One region of the Streptomyces sp. NPDC002537 genome, then DNA from elsewhere that is predicted to be linked to it. Evidence: predicted binding sites of a transcription regulator. Region 1 holds the regulator's gene; each other region holds the start of a gene.
The links. The regulator HrcA, encoded in region 1, represses chaperone genes, less so after heat shock. The targets are predictions, from matches to a motif close to TTNGCACTCNGNNNNNCNGAGTGCNAA.
Positions count from the first base shown of each region.

Region 1 (5,745 bases):
GCGCCCGGCACACCCCCGACTTCCAGTCCTCCCCCCGAGGCACCCGCGGCCACCCCGTGATCCCCACCGACGACGGCTTCACGGCCTCCCACACGTCGATGTACGGGTGCCCCACCACCAGGACGTTCCCGTCGGTGACGGAAGCCGCGATCCGGGACTCCTTCGAGCCCGGCACCAAGTGGTCGACCAGTACGCCCAGTCGGGCATCCGGGCCCGGCGCGAACGACCGCACGATCGACGGAAGATCGTCGATGCCCTCCAGGTACTCCACGACCACGCCCTCGATGCGCAGGTCGTCACCCCACACCCGCTCCACGAGCTCCGCGTCGTGGCGCCCCTCCACATAGATGCGCCCGGCGCGTGCGACGCGCGCCCGCGCCCCCGGGACGGCGATCGAGCCGGAGGCCGTACGGGCCGGGCCCTGCGGCGCGCTCGGGCCCGTGGGGCGTACGAGGGTGACGACGCGCCCTTCCAGCAGGAAGCCGCGCGGCTCCATCGGGAAGACCCGGTGCTTCCCGAACCGGTCCTCCAGGGTGACCGTGAGCCCCTGTGCCGTCTTCTCGCAGCGGATCACCGCCCCGCAGAAGCCCGTGGTGACCTCCTCGACCACGAGGTCGGCCTCGGCGGCCACCTCGGGGGCGGGGGCGGTCTTCTTCCACGGAGGGGTCAGATCAGGGCCGTAGTGTCTGCTGCGCATGGGTGTCATCCTGTGGGGCGGGCGTCGGGTCTAGGCCGGGGGCCCGGGGTTGTCCCCCGGGAAAACGCAGCCAGGGAGGCCGGATCGGGTCCGTACTCTCCGCTGCGCATGCGCGCCATTGTGGATCAAGATCGCGCGGGACTCACGACACGCCGAAGCGCAGCGCCAGCGCGTCCCGCTGCCTCCGTACGAAGCCCGCGTCCACCACCGCCCCGTGCCCCGGTACGTACAGCGCGTCCTCGCCGCCCAGTGCCAGCAGCCGGTCCAGTGCCGCGGGCCACTGCCGGGGGAGGGCGTCCGGTCCCGCCTGTGGTTCGTCCGACTCCTCCACCAGGTCACCGCAGAAGACGACCTCCGGCGCCCCGCCCGCGCCCGCCACGAGGACCGCCAGATCGTGTGCCGTGTGCCCCGGCCCCACGTTGGCCAGCAGCACCTGCCGGTCGCCCAGATCGAGCGTGAGCTCGCCCGAGACCGGGTGGTGCGGCCGTACGAGCAGGTCGGCGGCCTCGGCGGCGGCCGTCGGGTCGGCTCCGTGCCGTACGGCGTCCCGCCCCAGCTCCTCGCGCTCGCGGAGCAGCAGTTCGGCGAGGCCGACGGCCCCGTACACCTGCGCCCCCGAGAACACGGCGGTGCCGAAGACGTGGTCGAAGTGCGGGTGCGTGAGAGCGATATGCGTCACGTCGCGGCCGGTGAGCTCGCGTACCTCCCGCCGGACCTCGGCGCCCTCCGGCACGCTCGCCCCGGTGTCCACCAGCAGCACGCCCGCGGACCCCGCGACCACGCCGATCGTCGCGTCCCACCCGGGCATTCTGCGGCGGGCGACCCCCGGCGCGAGCCGCTCCCAACGCGTTGTTCCCTCATGGCTCTCCATACCCGGACGCTAGCCGGAGCGCGGTACGGTTGCCCGCTCGACGTGCGCGCGGCGGCGGTGTGCGCGGGCGCACGGCACGACGGCTCTTGCCCTCGTCGCGGTGCGCGGCCGTACACTGGCTGAAGGGATCTGGCACTCGTGACCATGGAGTGCCAGGGAAGGGCCCCGTGAGACGGCTGGACTGGAGGTGCGCGATGCTGAGCGAACGCAGGCTCGAAGTGTTGCGCGCCATCGTCCAGGACTATGTGGGCACCGAGGAGCCGGTCGGCTCCAAGGCCCTCACCGAGCGGCACCGCCTCGGCGTGTCCCCGGCCACGGTGCGCAACGACATGGCCGCGCTGGAGGACGAGGGCTTCATCGCCCAGCCCCATACGAGCGCGGGCCGTATCCCGACCGACAAGGGGTACCGCCTCTTCGTCGACAAGCTCGCGGGCGTCAAGCCCCTGTCGACGCCCGAGCGGCGCGCCATCCACAACTTCCTCGACGGCGCCGTCGATCTCGACGACGTCGTGGGCCGTACGGTCCGGCTGCTCGCGCAGCTGACCCGGCAGGTCGCGGTGGTGCAGTACCCCTCGCTGACCCGGTCGACCGTGCGTCATGTGGAGCTGCTCTCACTGGCTCCGGCGCGGGTGATGCTGGTGCTGATCACGGACACCGGCCGGGTCGAGCAGCGCATGGTCGACTGCCCGGCGCCGATCGGCGAGACCACGCTGGCGGATCTCCGGGCGCGGCTCAACAGCCGGGTCGTGGGGCACCGGTTCTCGGATGTGCCGCAGCTCGTGCAGGACCTCGCCGACTCCTTCGAGCAGGACGACCGAGGAACCGTTTCCACGGTCCTCGCGACGCTGCTGGAGACCCTGGTCGAGGAGACCGAGGAGCGGCTGATGATCGGCGGTACCGCCAATCTCACCCGCTTCGGGCATGACTTCCCGCTGACGATCCGGCCGGTGCTGGAGGCGTTGGAGGAGCAGGTCGTGCTGCTCAAGCTGCTCGGCGAGGCCAAGGACTCGGGCATGACGGTGCGGATCGGTCATGAGAACGCTCATGAGGGTCTCAACTCCACATCCGTCGTCGCCGTCGGCTACGGTTCGGGCGACGAGGCAGTCGCCAAACTCGGCGTGGTCGGACCGACCCGCATGGACTACCCCGGAACGATGGGAGCGGTACGCGCAGTGGCACGTTACGTCGGACAGATCCTGGCGGAGTCGTAAGTGGCCACGGACTACTACGCGGTCCTGGGCGTACGGCGCGATGCCTCGCAGGACGAGATCAAGAAGGCTTTCCGCCGCCTCGCCCGCGAGCTGCACCCGGACGTGAACCCGGACCCGAAGACGCAGGAGCGGTTCAAGGAGATCAACGCCGCTTACGAGGTGCTCTCGGACCCGCAGAAGAAGCAGGTCTACGACCTCGGCGGCGACCCGCTCTCCGCGAACGGCGGTGGCGGTGGCGCCGGTGGCTTCGGCGCCGGCTTCGGCAACTTCTCCGACATCATGGACGCCTTCTTCGGGCAGACGTCGCAGCGCGGTCCGCGCTCGCGTACGCGCCGTGGCCAGGACGCCATGATCCGTCTCGAAGTCAGCCTGCCCGAGGCCGCGTTCGGGACCACCAAGGAGATCCAGGTCGACACCGCCGTCGTCTGCACCACGTGCAGCGGCGAGGGCGCGGCCCCCGGCACCTCCGCGCAGACCTGTGACATGTGCCGCGGCCGTGGCGAGGTCTCGCAGGTCACCCGGTCCTTCCTCGGCCAGGTCATGACCTCCCGGCCCTGCCCGCAGTGCCAGGGCTTCGGCACCGTGGTGCCGACCCCGTGCCCGGAGTGCGCCGGTGACGGCCGCGTCCGTTCGCGGCGCACCCTGACGGTGAAGATCCCGGCCGGTGTCGACAACGGCACCCGCATCCAGCTGGCGGGCGAGGGCGAGGTCGGCCCCGGCGGCGGCCCCGCGGGCGACCTCTATGTGGAGATCCACGAGACCCCGCACCCGACCTTCCAGCGGCGCGGCGACGACCTGCACTGCACGGTCACCCTCCCGATGACGGCCGCGGCCCTCGGCACCAAGGTGCCGCTGGAGACCCTGGACGGCGTCGAGGAGATCGACATCCGTCCGGGCACCCAGTCCGGCCAGTCGATCCCGCTGCACCAGCGCGGCGTCACGCATCTGCGCGGCGGCGGCCGCGGTGACCTCATCGTCCACGTCGAGGTCATCACGCCGAACAAGCTCGACCCCCAGCAGGAGGACCTCCTCCGCCAGCTCGCGAAGCTGCGCAACGAGGAGCGTCCGATGGGCGAGTTCAAGCCGGGGCAGCAGGGTCTGTTCTCGCGCTTGAAGGATGCGTTCAACGGGCGGTAGGCGCTCGGCCGGGGGTCCGGGGGTTGGCTCCCCGGGTGAGCGCGGTAAGCCGGGGCAGCAGGGTCTGTTCTCGCGCTTGAAGGACGCGTTCAACGGCCGGTAGGCGTTCGGCCCGGGGTGCCCCGAGCGCTGTCGGCGGCTGTCGGCACCTGCTCGGGGTGCCCCGGGTGCCGTTCGGCGAGGAGATTCCCCGCGTCCCACGATCGCGTGACACGATGTGGTCGTGACTCCTCCCCCACGGCCGACGCCGGGGGGCTTCCCCCTCGGCCCGGTGGCCGAGACGCGGGCAAGCCCTGCCCGCCGCCCGAAGGCAGTCCACCGGCGCGGCCGGCGGCGATGCTCCGTGGCGCAGAATTCGAGGATGCGGTTCCGCCGCACCGGTTGTCGCCGGTGACCCCCGCGCAAGGAGATCCGATGGCTTCTGACACCCGGGGTGACACCGCGCTCACCGGACTGTTCCGGCATCCCGTCGTGCAGGCCCCCATGGCAGGCGGTGCTGCCGGCCCGGCGCTGGCCGCCGCGGTCTCCGACGCGGGCGGCCTCGGCTTCCTGGCCGCGGGCTACAAGACCCCCGCCGCCATGTACGAGGAGATCAAGCAGCTCCGCGCCCGTACCGCCGCGCCCTTCGGCGTGAACCTCTTCATGCCGCAGCCCCCTGCCGCCGACCCCGCCGCCATCGAGGTCTACGCCGAGCAACTCGCCGGTGAGGCCACCTGGTACGAGACCCCGCTCGGCGACTGGTGCCAGGGCGGTGACGACGCCTACGACGCCAAGCTCGCGATCCTTCTCGACGACCCGGTCCCGGTGGTCTCCTTCACCTTCGGCTGTCCCGCCGCCACGGCCCTGACGGCCCTCGCCGGGGCGGGCACGACCACCGTCGTCACCGTCACCTCCGCCGCCGAGGCGCGCGCCGCCGAACTGGCGGGCGCGGACGCGGTCTGCGTCCAGGGCGTCGAGGCCGGCGGCCACCAGGGCACCCACCGCGACGACCCGCACCTGGACGGCGCGGGCGCGGGCGCCGGTCTGCTGACGCTGCTCGCGGAGGTCCGCGAGACCGTGCGCATCCCGATGATCGCCGCGGGCGGGCTGATGCGCGGCGCCCAGATCGCCGCCGTGCTCGCCGCGGGCGCCCGCGCCGCGCAGCTCGGCACCGCCTTCCTGGTCTGCCCGGAGTCGGGCGCGCACGCCGTCCACAAACAGGCCCTGACCGACCCGCTGTTCGTCGGCACCGAGCTGACCCGCGCCTTCTCCGGCCGCCCGGCCAGAGGTCTGGTGAACCGTTTCCTCCGGGAGCACGGCCCGTACGCCCCGGCCGCGTACCCGCAGGTCCACTATCTGACGGCGGGTCTGCGCAAGGCGGCCGCGGCGGCGGGGGATCCGCAGGGCATGAACCTCTGGGCGGGCCAGGGCCACCGGCTGGCCCGGGAGCTGCCCGCCGGGCGGCTGGTCGAGGTGCTGGCCGCCGAACTGGAGGCGGCGCGGAGCGCGTTGGCGGACTGCGACGCGGTGGGGGACCGCAGCGCGGTTGCGGACCGTGGTGCGGTGGGGGATTGGCCGGGGGGCAGCGAATTGCGAGGGAGCGAGTCATGACAGCGCCGGTCTTCCTGGTCGAGGAGGGTGCCCTTACGGGTGTCTTCCCCGGTACGGTCTTCCCGCTCGGCGGCCCCGAGGGGCGGCACGCCGTCTCCGTCCGCCGGCTGCGCGTCGGCGAGGAGATCGTCCTGACGGACGGCGAGGGCACGGGGGCGTTCGGCACCGTGGCCGCCGTCGAGGGCAAGGACCGCCTCGACGTCGCGGTCACCTCGGTGCGTTCCGAGCCCCTGCCGGAG
Region 1 is NZ_JBSFWT010000024.1:38,620-44,364, forward strand. Features, by position in the region: gene ACWD4A_RS13960 (DUF3097 domain-containing protein) at 1-697, opposite strand, end outside; gene ACWD4A_RS13965 (MBL fold metallo-hydrolase) at 840-1,568, opposite strand; gene hrcA (heat-inducible transcriptional repressor HrcA) at 1,763-2,779, shown strand; gene dnaJ (molecular chaperone DnaJ) at 2,780-3,916, shown strand; gene ACWD4A_RS13980 (nitronate monooxygenase) at 4,331-5,506, shown strand; gene ACWD4A_RS13985 (16S rRNA (uracil(1498)-N(3))-methyltransferase) at 5,503-5,745, shown strand, end outside.

Region 2 (5,745 bases), on a different contig from region 1:
GGACCGGCCGTACAGGATCTTCGGTGCGCAGGCGGCGGGCTGCTCGCCGGTCTCCCGGGCGTTCAAGGACGGGCACGACGTCGTACGGCCCGTGAAGCCGGACACGATCGCGAAGTCCCTCGCGATCGGCAACCCCGCCGACGGGCCCTACGTGCTCGACATCGCCCGGCGGACCGGCGGGGCGGTCGAGGACGTCACCGACGCGGAGGTCGTGGACGCGATCCGGCTGCTGGCCCGGACGGAGGGGATCTTCGCGGAGACGGCGGGCGGGGTGACGGTCGGCGTCACCCGGAAGCTGATCGAGGACGGGGTCCTCGACCCCTCGCTGACGACGGTCGTGCTCAACACGGGGGACGGGCTCAAGACCCTGGACGCGGTGGCGGCGGGGCCGACGGCGACGATCCGCCCTTCGCTGGACGCGTTCCGCGCCGCGGGGCTGTGAGGCGCGGCCGCCCGCCGTTCCTTCCCTCCATCTGCCTCACCTGCCCCGCCCTTCCCTCAGTCGACATCAACCGAAGGTGACCCCATGAGCGTCAGCGTTCGCATTCCCACCATCCTGCGCACCTACACCGGTGACAAGGCCGAAGTGCCCGCCGAGGGCGGGACTCTCGGCGAGGTGATCGCCGATCTGGAGAAGAACCACCCCGGCATCGCCGCCCGCGTACTCGACGAGGCCGGGAAGCTGCGGCGGTTCGTGAACGTGTACGTCAATGACGACGACGTGCGATTCGAGGGCGGGTTGGCGACCCCCACCCCCGACGGTGCGGGCGTCTCGATCATTCCCGCCGTCGCCGGAGGCTGACCTTTACGAAGGCTTCCTCCGAAAGGCCCCCGGAATCGCCCCGTCCGCGAAGTGGACGGGGCGATTCCGTCTGTTGAGCGCGATACAGTTGGGGCGATCCCCCTCCGGCGTCAGTGCCGAACGCCTATGAGAACCCGTCAAGTTGTGCGCGAACTGTGTGTGCAAATTGTCGGGTTGCTAGTGCTATGCCCGGCCCGACTTGCCCTGGATCCCCCGGAGTTAGCCGTATTTCGGCAATCGATCGTGCCGGGAATTCTCGTCCGAGTGACCTGTTGCAGACGGCATCCGTGCAGATACATTCAGCCGCGGTCGACGCGTTCCGGCGCACACCAACGGGATTCCCCACGCCGCCGGCGGGGGAGTGTCCTGGGGGTGAGGTCTGACCCGGGTCCGCGAAGTGCGGTCCTGCGCAAGGGCCAGTAATAGGGGAGTTAGGCATGGCTCAGGGCACCGTCAAGTGGTTCAACGCGGAGAAGGGGTACGGCTTCATCGCGGTCGACGGTGGTGCGGATGTTTTCGTCCACTACAGCGCGATCCAGATGGACGGCTACCGCACCCTCGAGGAGGGTCAGCGAGTCGAGTTCGAGATCTCGCAGGGCCAGAAGGGGCCGCAGGCGGACATGGTCAAGGTGCACGTCTGACCTCGGCGCATCGACCACCGGCTCGCTCAGCTCGCCGAGGGGCCCGTACCCGCACGCAGGGTACGGGCCCCTCGTGCGTCCTCCGGTGCCACTGACGGTGTGTACTTCCCCAGACCGCTTGCGCCCCCAGCTATCGCTGGGAGGTGCCCCCGGTGCCACTGACGGTGTGTACTTCCCCAGACCGCTTGCACTCGGGTGGGTCGAGTGCTAATCATTGGCGTTAGCACTCTCCGAGTGAGAGTGACAGATTTGGACCGTCGGTGAGGTCGGCGAGTCGGGCGGGGCAAGGAACCGCCGGGCCCGTGGGCCGTCCGTCGCGGGCGCCAGCGCGGTCCGGAGCAATCCACCCCAGTCCTGGGAGGACCACTTCACATGGCCAAGATCATCGCGTTCGACGAGGAGGCACGGCGCGGTCTCGAGCGCGGGATGAACCAGCTCGCCGACGCCGTCAAGGTCACCCTCGGCCCCAAGGGCCGCAACGTCGTCCTCGAGAAGAAGTGGGGCGCCCCCACGATCACCAACGATGGTGTGTCCATCGCCAAGGAGATCGAGCTCGAGGACCCGTACGAGAAGATCGGCGCCGAGCTGGTCAAGGAGGTCGCGAAGAAGACGGACGACGTCGCCGGTGACGGCACGACGACCGCGACCGTCCTCGCCCAGGCGCTGGTCCGCGAGGGTCTGCGCAACGTGGCCGCCGGTGCCAACCCGATGGCCCTGAAGCGCGGCATCGAGAAGGCCGTCGAGGCCGTCTCCGGCGCGCTGCTCGAGCAGGCCAAGGACGTGGAGACCAAGGAGCAGATCGCCTCCACCGCCTCCATCTCCGCCGCCGACACCCAGATCGGCGAGCTCATCGCCGAGGCCATGGACAAGGTCGGCAAGGAAGGCGTCATCACCGTCGAGGAGTCCCAGACCTTCGGTCTGGAGCTGGAGCTCACCGAGGGTATGCGCTTCGACAAGGGCTACATCTCGGCGTACTTCGCCACCGACATGGAGCGTATGGAGGCGTCGCTCGACGACCCGTACATCCTGATCGTCAACTCGAAGATCGGCTCGGTCAAGGACCTGCTGCCGCTCCTCGAGAAGGTCATGCAGTCCGGCAAGCCGCTGCTGATCATCGCCGAGGACGTCGAGGGCGAGGCCCTGTCGACCCTGGTCGTCAACAAGATCCGCGGCACCTTCAAGTCCGTCGCCGTCAAGGCCCCGGGCTTCGGCGACCGCCGCAAGGCCATGCTCGGCGACATCGCCATCCTCACCGGTGGCACGGTCATCTCCGAGGAGGTCGGCCTCAAGCTGGAGAACGCCGGTCTCGACCTGCTCGGCCGCGCCCGCAAGGTCGTCATCACCAAGGACGAGACGACCATCGTCGACGGTGCCGGTGACAGCGACCAGGTCCAGGGCCGCGTCAACCAGATCCGTGCCGAGATCGAGAACAGCGACTCGGACTACGACCGCGAGAAGCTCCAGGAGCGCCTCGCGAAGCTGGCCGGCGGCGTGGCCGTCATCAAGGCCGGTGCCGCGACCGAGGTCGAGCTCAAGGAGCGCAAGCACCGCATCGAGGACGCCGTTCGCAACGCGAAGGCGGCCGTCGAGGAGGGCATCGTCGCCGGTGGTGGCGTGGCCCTGCTCCAGGCCTCCGCGGTGTTCGAGAAGCTGGAGCTCGAGGGTGACGAGGCCACCGGCGCCAACGCCGTGCGCCTGGCCCTGGAGGCCCCGCTGAAGCAGATCGCCGTCAACGGTGGTCTCGAGGGCGGCGTCGTCGTGGAGAAGGTCCGCAACCTGGCTGTCGGCCACGGCCTGAACGCCGCGACCGGCGAGTACGTCGACATGATCGCCGAGGGCATCATCGACCCGGCCAAGGTCACGCGCTCCGCGCTGCAGAACGCCGCCTCCATCGCGGCGCTGTTCCTCACCACCGAGGCCGTCATCGCCGACAAGCCGGAGAAGGCCGCCGCGGCCGCTCCGGGCGGCATGCCGGGCGGTGACATGGACTTCTGATCCGTACCGGATCACTCGTCCTGAACGCTGTACGCCGAGGGCGGCACTCCCTGTGAAGGGGGTGCCGCCCTCGGCGCGTTCAGCTCGTGGAGCGTGCCCCGCCCGAAGCCGAGGGCGTACGTCGCCGCGAACCCCGTCGCGTAGCCCACCAGCAGCCCCAGCGCATAGACCGTCGCCGCCCTGGACAGGCCGTGGTTGCCCTGGAGCAGGGGGAAGAGGGCCCAGCCCGACGGGCCGATCGCGGTGGCTCCCACCTTGTCGCCCAGCTGGTTGAGCAGGCCCATGAAGCCGCCGCCGAACGCGCCGCCCACGCACGCCGTGACGAACGGCCGCCCCAGCGGCAGCGACACCCCGTAGATCAGCGGCTCGCCGATGCCCAGCAGCCCCGCGGGCAGCGCGGAACGGATGGTCCGCCGCACCGCCGCGCCGCGCAGCCGGACATGGACCGCCAGCGCCGCGCCGACCTGGCCCGCGCCTGCCATGGACAGGATGGGCAGCAGCACCGTGTAGCCCTGCTGCTGGATCAGGGTCGTATGGATCGGGATCAGGGCCTGGTGCAGGCCCAGCATCACCAGCGGCAGGAACAGCCCGCCCAGGACGAAGCCCGCGGCCGCGCCGCCGTCGGCGAGCAGCCGGTCGGCGCCGTGCCCGATCGCCCCGGCCACCCGGCCCGCCGCGTACATCAGCCCGTACAGCGTGGCCAGGCCCGTCACCAGCACCGTGAGCGTCGGGGTGAGCAGCACGTCCAGGGCCTCCGGCACCCGGCCGCGGCACCACTTCTCCAGCCGTACGGCCAGCAGCGCGGCGGCCAGCGCGCCCAGCACCCCGCCCTCGCCGGGCACCAGCCGCTCCCCGAACGCGGTGACCCTGCCGACGCCCCCGTACACCGTGATCGCCGCGACCGCGCCGCCCAGGACCGGTGTGCCGCCGAACTCCTTGGCCGTGTTGTAGCCGACGAACACCGCGATCAGCGACATGAAGCCCGAGGCCACGGCCGTCAGCGCGGGCGCGAGGCCGGGCAGCAGCCGGGAGTTGGCCAGCAGGCCGCCCAGGCCCGCGACGATGCCGCAGCCGATCAGCGCCGGGATCAGCGGGACGAAGACGGCGGCGATCCGGCGCAGGAACAGCTTGCCCGGCGTGGCGTTGCGCGCGGCCCGCTCCGCCCGGAGTGCCGCGCCCCGCCCGGCGAGCCCTTCGGCGGTGACGGGTGCCGCGCGGGACGCCGCGGCCAGCCGTTCCAGCGCGGGCGCCACGCGCGCGACCGCGCCCGGCCCGAGCACGACCTGGTACGCCGTGCCGTCCTCGACCACGCCCAGCACGGCGGGCAGCGCACGCAACTCCTCGTCCCGGACGAGGGAGCCGTCCCGGAGTTCCAGGCGCAGGCGGGTCATGCAGTTCTCGACGGAGACGATGTTCCCGGCGCCGCCGAGCAGGGGGAGGAGGGCGGCGGCCGTCTCCGCGGGGTTGTCGTGTGCTGCCATGGTATGAGGCTCGCTCCGGAAGGCTCGTAACGGGATCCCCCCCCGGACGGTCGGCCCCCCAGACGGTCGGTCCCCCCGGGCGGTCAGCTTCCCGTGGCGGCGCGGAGGGCCGCGCGGAGATGGCCGCCCGACTCCTCCAGCAGCCGGGCCGCGGTGGGCCCGTCGACGCCGCCGAGGACGACGAGGACGGCGTTCTTCACCTCGCCGCCGGTCTCCGCGAGCGCGGCCTCCGTCTCCGCGTCGGACGCCCCGGTCGCCAGGGCGACGATGTGCCGCGAGCGGGCGCGCAGCTTCTCGTTGGAGGCGCGCACGTCGACCATCAGGTTCCCGTAGGTCTTGCCGAGCCGGATCATGGTGATGGTCGACAGCATGTTGAGGACGAGCTTCTGCGCGGTGCCCGCCTTCAACCGGGTGGAGCCGGTGAGGAGTTCGGGGCCGACGACGACCTCGACGGCGTGCTCGGCGGCCGCGCCGAGCGGCGAACCGGCGTTGCAGGACAGGCCGATGGTGAGCGCGCCCGCCGCCCGCGCGTGCGTCACGGCGCCGAGGGCGTACGGGGTGCGGCCGGACGCCGAGACGCCGACGACCGTGTCGGCCGGCCCGACGCCGAGCTCCGCCAGGTCCCCGGCGGCGAGCTCCGGGCGGTCCTCCGCCCCCTCCACCGCCGTGACCAGCGCGGGCGCGCCGCCCGCGATCAGCCCGACGACCTGGGCCGGATCGGTGTTGAAGGTCGGCGGGCACTCGCTGGCGTCGAGCACCCCGAGCCGCCCGGCCGTACCGGCGCCCGCGTAGAGGAGCCGCCCGCCGCGCGCCATGCGGGCCGCGG
Region 2 is NZ_JBSFWT010000106.1:13,824-19,568, reverse strand. Features, by position in the region: gene thrC (threonine synthase) at 1-442, shown strand, start outside; gene ACWD4A_RS31430 (MoaD/ThiS family protein) at 527-802, shown strand; gene ACWD4A_RS31425 (cold-shock protein) at 1,240-1,443, shown strand; gene groL (chaperonin GroEL) at 1,816-3,438, shown strand; gene ACWD4A_RS31415 (PTS transporter subunit EIIC) at 3,450-4,919, opposite strand; gene murQ (N-acetylmuramic acid 6-phosphate etherase) at 5,003-5,745, opposite strand, start outside.
Region 2: the regulator HrcA is predicted to act here: its motif matches at 1,628-1,654, upstream of groL (chaperonin GroEL).

Region 3 (5,745 bases), on a different contig from region 1:
GCGTTGCGGAGCTTCCTCATGATGTCCTCCTCGGTGTGTTGCCGGAGAACAGCGTGTCCGTCCGCTCCACGCGCGGCCAAGAATTTCGGCGGGGGCCGAAATGGCTACGGGCCGACGGCAGTCAGGAAGCCGTCGACCTCCCGCCGCAGCGCGCGCGGCAGACCGGTCAGGCCCGCCACGATCCCCCGGAGCTCACCCGCGAGCTCCGGGGCCCCACGCCACACCGCCGGGCCCCGGCTCACGACCGCCGCCAGCAGATCGCCCTCGTACAAGTCCCCCTCCGCCAGCGGGTCCTGGTGCAGCACCTCCACCGCCAGCGGCAGGAGGTGAGGCAGCCCGATGTCCTGCTGGATCAGCAACCGCAGATCCTCGACGGTCAGTTCACCGACCGGCTTGCGCCGCAACGCCGACGCTGTTACGACGAGCCGCCCGGCGTCCGCCGGCGGATCGGGCCAGCGGTCGCCTTCCAGTTGCTCAAGGGATCGGTCACGTTTCACGGAGCGGGTCATCCGCCGATTATCCCGTGCCGGGATCGAGCGCCTCGGCTCCGGAGGTGCGGTCGGCTATCGCCGCGTGTGCCTCGTCCGGTGTCCCCGCCTGCGCCACCACGCTGCGGAGTTCCTCCGGCGTGGGGCCCTCCGCGGGGGCGCCGGTGGTCATGCGAGCCCCCTGCGGGCCTTGACTTCCGAGACGTGCGCGCGAAGGTAGGCGCGCAGGGTGGTCACCTGCACCGAGTCGGCCGGGCAGTCCCAGATCCGACTGCCGCTCGGCGCGCTCAGCCGGACCAAACTCCCCTTGCTCCCGACGACTTGACCGGCCTGCCCGGTCCGGAGATCGATGACGTATGCCCCGCACGGCGGAATTTCCCTGTTCACGCAGCTCAGGTTCGCGGGGATGCGGCCGGCCGGGTAAGCAACCTTCGGGGTACGGGTTATGACGTACCGTCGGAAAACGGAAGAAAGCTGCTCGCGGCTCAGCCCTCCAGCAGGAAAGCCGTTCCCAAGGCGAGCCAGGAGCCGGGGAGTTGGCCGGGCTACGCCTGGACCGGTTTCCCCAGCAGCATCGTCGGGGCTCCCGCGACGCGCGTAAGTACGATCACACAGGAGTTCCCCCCTTCGAGCTTCAGCTTCTTGCGGAGTTCCTCCGGTTCCACCGCCGAGCCGCGCTTCTTGATGACCGCCACGCCGACCTTCCGTTCGCGCAGGAGGGCCTTGAGCTTCTTGAGGTTGAACGGGAGTACGTCGGTGATCTCGTAGGCCGTCGCGTACGGCGTGGGACGGAGTTCGTCGCTCGTGACGTAGGCGATCGTCTCGTCGATCAGGCCGCCCGCGAGGTCCTCCGCCACCTCCGCGACGAGGTGGGCGCGGATGACCGCGCCGTCCGGCTCGTAGAGGTAGCGGCCCACCGGGCGGACCGGCGGGTCGGGGAGGCCGCGCGAGGTGAGGGTGGCCGCGGAGGGGAGGAGGGTGGCGCGGCGCGCGCCCGGTTCGGTGCCGAACCAGAGCACCGCCTCCTTGACGTCGCCCCCGTCGGAGATCCACTCCGCCTCCGCCTCGTCCGGGACCGCCTCGTGCGGAACGCCGGGTGCGATCTTGAGCGCGGCGCGCGGTGCCGTACGGGCGGCCTCGACGGCCCAGGACAGTGGGGGCGAGTACGCCTCCGGGTCGAAGATGCGGCCGCGCCCGCCCCGCCTCGCCGGGTCGACGAAGACGGTGTCGTACGGGGCCGTGTCGATCTCCGCGACATCCGCGCAGCGGACCTCGATCAGGTCGGCCAGCCCGAGGGCCGCGGCGTTCGCCTCCGCGACCGCGCAGGTCAGAGGGTCGCGGTCGACCGCGAGGACCGCGATGCCCGCGCGGGCCAGCGCGATGGCATCGCCGCCGATGCCGCAGCACAGGTCGGCGACGGATTTCGTGCCGAGCGCGGCGAGCCGGGCGGCCCGGTACGCGGCGACGGTCTTCCGGGTCGACTGCTCCACGCCGTTGGGCGTGAAGAACATGCGGTACGCGTCCTCCGCGCCGAACTTCGCCACCGCCCGCTGCCGCAGCCGGGCCTGGCCGAGGGCGGCCGACACCAGGTCGGCCGGGTGGTCGCGGCGCAGCCGGGTCGCTGTCGCGAGCTCCTGGGCGGGGTCGTGGTCGCGGAGCTCCGTCAGGAGGCGGCGGCCTTCGTCGGTGAGGAGGGCGGCGAAGGAGTCGGTCGGCTGGTTCGGTGCGGGCACGGTTTCATTGTTTCCCCACTCCGGCCGTCTCCCGTAATCGGGGCGGCCCGGCGGTCCCGCCGCGCCCTGTTCGAACGCATGCACAACAATCGGATGGGTGAGCTCGCACATATCCCGCCCCCGGACCCGCACCCGCCCCCGGATCGTCCTCGTCGCGCTGGCCGCCGCCCTGCTGGCCTCCGGCTGCTCCGGCTCCTCGTCGTCCAAGAGCGAGAAGGCCGCACCCTCCGCGCCGGCGTCGGCCCCCGCCCCCACCCGCCCCGCGGAAGCGCCCTCCGACGCCTACCGCCACTGGGGCCTCGACGCCCCGCTCGCCGCTCCCCCCGCCCCGCCCGCGCGGAAGGTCACGGACGGGATGCGGCCGGGGGACGCGCCCAAGGTCGTGCGGCGGGTGGACACCAAGGACAAGGTCGTCTTCGTGACCTTCGACGACGGGGCGGAGAAGGACCCCGAGTTCGTGAAGATGGCGAAGGAGCTGAAGCTGCCGTTCACGATGTTCCTGACGGACGACATCGCCCGCGCGGGCCGCGGCTACGGCTACTTCGAGCAGCTCAAGGAAGGTGGCAACACCATCCAGAACCACACCCTCTCCCACCCCAACCTGCGCACCCTCTCGCCCGAAGCCCAGCGCCGCGAGATCTGCGGCCAGCAGGACGCGCTGGAGAAGCGGTTCGGGGCCAAGCCGCCGCTGTTCCGTCCGCCGTACGGCAATTACGACGACGCGACGCTCACGGCGGCGGGCGGCTGCGGGGTGAAGGCCGTCGTGCTGTGGGAGGCGACGATGCAGATCAACGACATGCGCTACGCCCAGGGCGACGGGCTGCGCCCCGGCGACATCGTCCTCGCGCACTTCCGCGGCCCGCAGGAGCTCAAGGGCACCTCGATGACCAGGATGGTCACGAACATGCTGCGCAGCATCCAGAAGCAGGGCTTCACGGTGGCCCGCCTGGAGGACTACGTCTGAGGAATACCTCGGGCGCGGACGGGAAGATCCTTGACCGGCCCGGCCGCCGGGCCGGCCGCGGCCGCCGCGGCGGAACCCCGGCCGTCGACGCGCGCCGCAGGCGAATTGGCACTCCGCTTGACCGAGTGCTAACCGCGTCATAGTCTCGGCTCCGTTGGCACTCTCCACCCGGGAGTGCCAAACACAGCGACGGGCGGATCCGGCACCCGCGACGACGGATTCACCAGGTCGCCACCAGACAGATAGCCCCGCGAGATCTCCGAAGGGGGAGGTCGGATCGTGACGACCGCCAGCTCCAAGGTTGCCATCAAGCCGCTTGAGGACCGCATCGTGGTCCAGCCGCTCGACGCCGAGCAGACCACGGCCTCCGGCCTGGTCATCCCGGACACCGCGAAGGAGAAGCCCCAGGAGGGCGCCGTCCTCGCCGTGGGCCCGGGCCGCTTCGAGAACGGCGAGCGCCTGCCGCTCGACGTGCAGGTCGGCGACGTCGTGCTCTACAGCAAGTACGGCGGCACCGAGGTGAAGTACAACGGCGACGAGTACCTCGTTCTCTCGGCCCGCGACGTGCTCGCGATCATCGAGAAGTAATTCACCCCAAGCTGTTTCTGATCTGCGCCCCTGGTACCCGTCCATACGCCGGGCGCCCGGGGCGCAGTTCGTTTGAGCGATAGGCGGCCACTGTTGCGTGGCCCAGGATCGCAACGAGAGGACTTGAAGCAACCATGGCGAAGATCCTGAAGTTCGACGAGGACGCCCGTCGCGCCCTCGAGCGCGGCGTCAACAAGCTGGCCGACACGGTCAAGGTGACGATCGGCCCCAAGGGCCGCAACGTCGTCATCGACAAGAAGTTCGGTGCCCCGACCATCACCAACGACGGTGTCACCATCGCGCGCGAGGTCGAGCTCGACGACCCGTACGAGAACCTGGGCGCCCAGCTCGTCAAGGAGGTGGCGACCAAGACCAACGACATCGCGGGTGACGGCACCACCACCGCCACCGTGCTGGCGCAGGCGCTGGTCCGCGAGGGTCTGCGCAACGTCGCCGCGGGTGCCTCCCCGGCCTCCCTGAAGAAGGGCATCGACGCTGCGGTCAAGGCCGTCTCCGAGGAGCTCCTCGCGACCGCCCGTCCGATCGAGGACAAGTCCGACATCGCCGCCGTCGCCGCGCTGTCCGCGCAGGACAAGCAGGTCGGCGAGCTCATCGCCGAGGCGATGGACAAGGTCGGCAAGGACGGTGTCATCACCGTCGAGGAGTCCAACACCTTCGGCATGGAGCTGGACTTCACCGAGGGCATGGCGTTCGACAAGGGCTACCTGTCGCCGTACATGGTCACGGACCAGGAGCGCATGGAGGCCGTCCTCGACGACCCGTACATCCTGATCCACCAGGGCAAGATCTCCTCGATCCAGGACCTGCTGCCGCTCCTGGAGAAGGTCATCCAGGCCGGTGGCTCCAAGCCGCTGCTGATCATCGCCGAGGACGTCGAGGGCGAGGCGCTCTCCACCCTCGTCGTCAACAAGATCCGCGGCACCTTCAACGCCGTCGCCGTCAAGGCGCCCGGCTTCGGTGACCGCCGCAAGGCGATGCTCGGCGACATGGCCACCCTCACCGGTGCCACCGTCATCGCCGAGGAGGTCGGCCTCAAGCTCGACCAGGCCGGTCTGGACGTGCTGGGCACCGCCCGCCGCGTGACCATCACCAAGGACGACACCACCATCGTCGACGGTGGCGGCAACCACGAGGACGTCGTCGGCCGCGTCAACCAGATCAAGGCCGAGATCGAGTCCACGGACTCCGACTGGGACCGCGAGAAGCTCCAGGAGCGCCTCGCCAAGCTCGCCGGTGGCGTCTGCGTCATCCGCGTGGGCGCGGCCACCGAGGTCGAGCTCAAGGAGAAGAAGCACCGTCTGGAGGACGCCATCTCCGCGACCCGCGCCGCGGTCGAGGAGGGCATCGTCTCCGGTGGTGGCTCCGCGCTCGTCCACGCCGTGAAGATCCTCGAGGGCAACCTCGGCAAGGAGGGCGACGAGGCCACCGGTGTCGCCGTCGTCCGCCGCGCCGCCGTCGAGCCGCTGCGCTGGATCGCCGAGAACGCGGGCCTCGAGGGCTACGTCATCACCTCCAAGGTGGCCGAGCTCGACAAGGGCCAGGGCTTCAACGCCGCCACCGGCGAGTACGGCGACCTGGTGAAGGCCGGCGTCATCGACCCGGTCAAGGTCACCCGCTCCGCCCTGGAGAACGCCGCCTCCATCGCCTCCCTGCTGCTCACGACCGAGACCCTGGTCGTCGAGAAGAAGGTCGAGGAGGAGGCCGAGGCCGGTCACGGTCACGGCCACGCCCACTAAGGCCGACTCCGGTCGCTGAACGGCCCGAGGCCCGGCACCCTTTCGGGGGCGCCGGGCCTCGGCCGTTCCCGGAGACGTACGCGGTCGTACGCGCCGCGCGGGTTACTTCGGCCCGTACTTGCGGCCCGTCGTGGAGGACGCCCGGGACACCGCGCCGCGCGGGGCCAGCCGCATCAGACCCGTGAGCGCCTTGTAGCGCGGGTCCGGCACGGACA
Region 3 is NZ_JBSFWT010000023.1:59,639-65,383, reverse strand. Features, by position in the region: gene ACWD4A_RS13655 (hypothetical protein) at 1-20, opposite strand, end outside; gene ACWD4A_RS13650 (contact-dependent growth inhibition system immunity protein) at 105-509, opposite strand; gene ACWD4A_RS13645 (hypothetical protein) at 517-660, opposite strand; gene ACWD4A_RS13640 (THUMP-like domain-containing protein) at 1,034-2,221, opposite strand; gene ACWD4A_RS13635 (polysaccharide deacetylase family protein) at 2,319-3,185, shown strand; gene groES (co-chaperone GroES) at 3,465-3,773, shown strand; gene groL (chaperonin GroEL) at 3,908-5,530, shown strand; gene ACWD4A_RS13620 (SDR family NAD(P)-dependent oxidoreductase) at 5,633-5,745, opposite strand, start outside.
Region 3: the regulator HrcA is predicted to act here: its motif matches at 3,291-3,317, upstream of groES (co-chaperone GroES).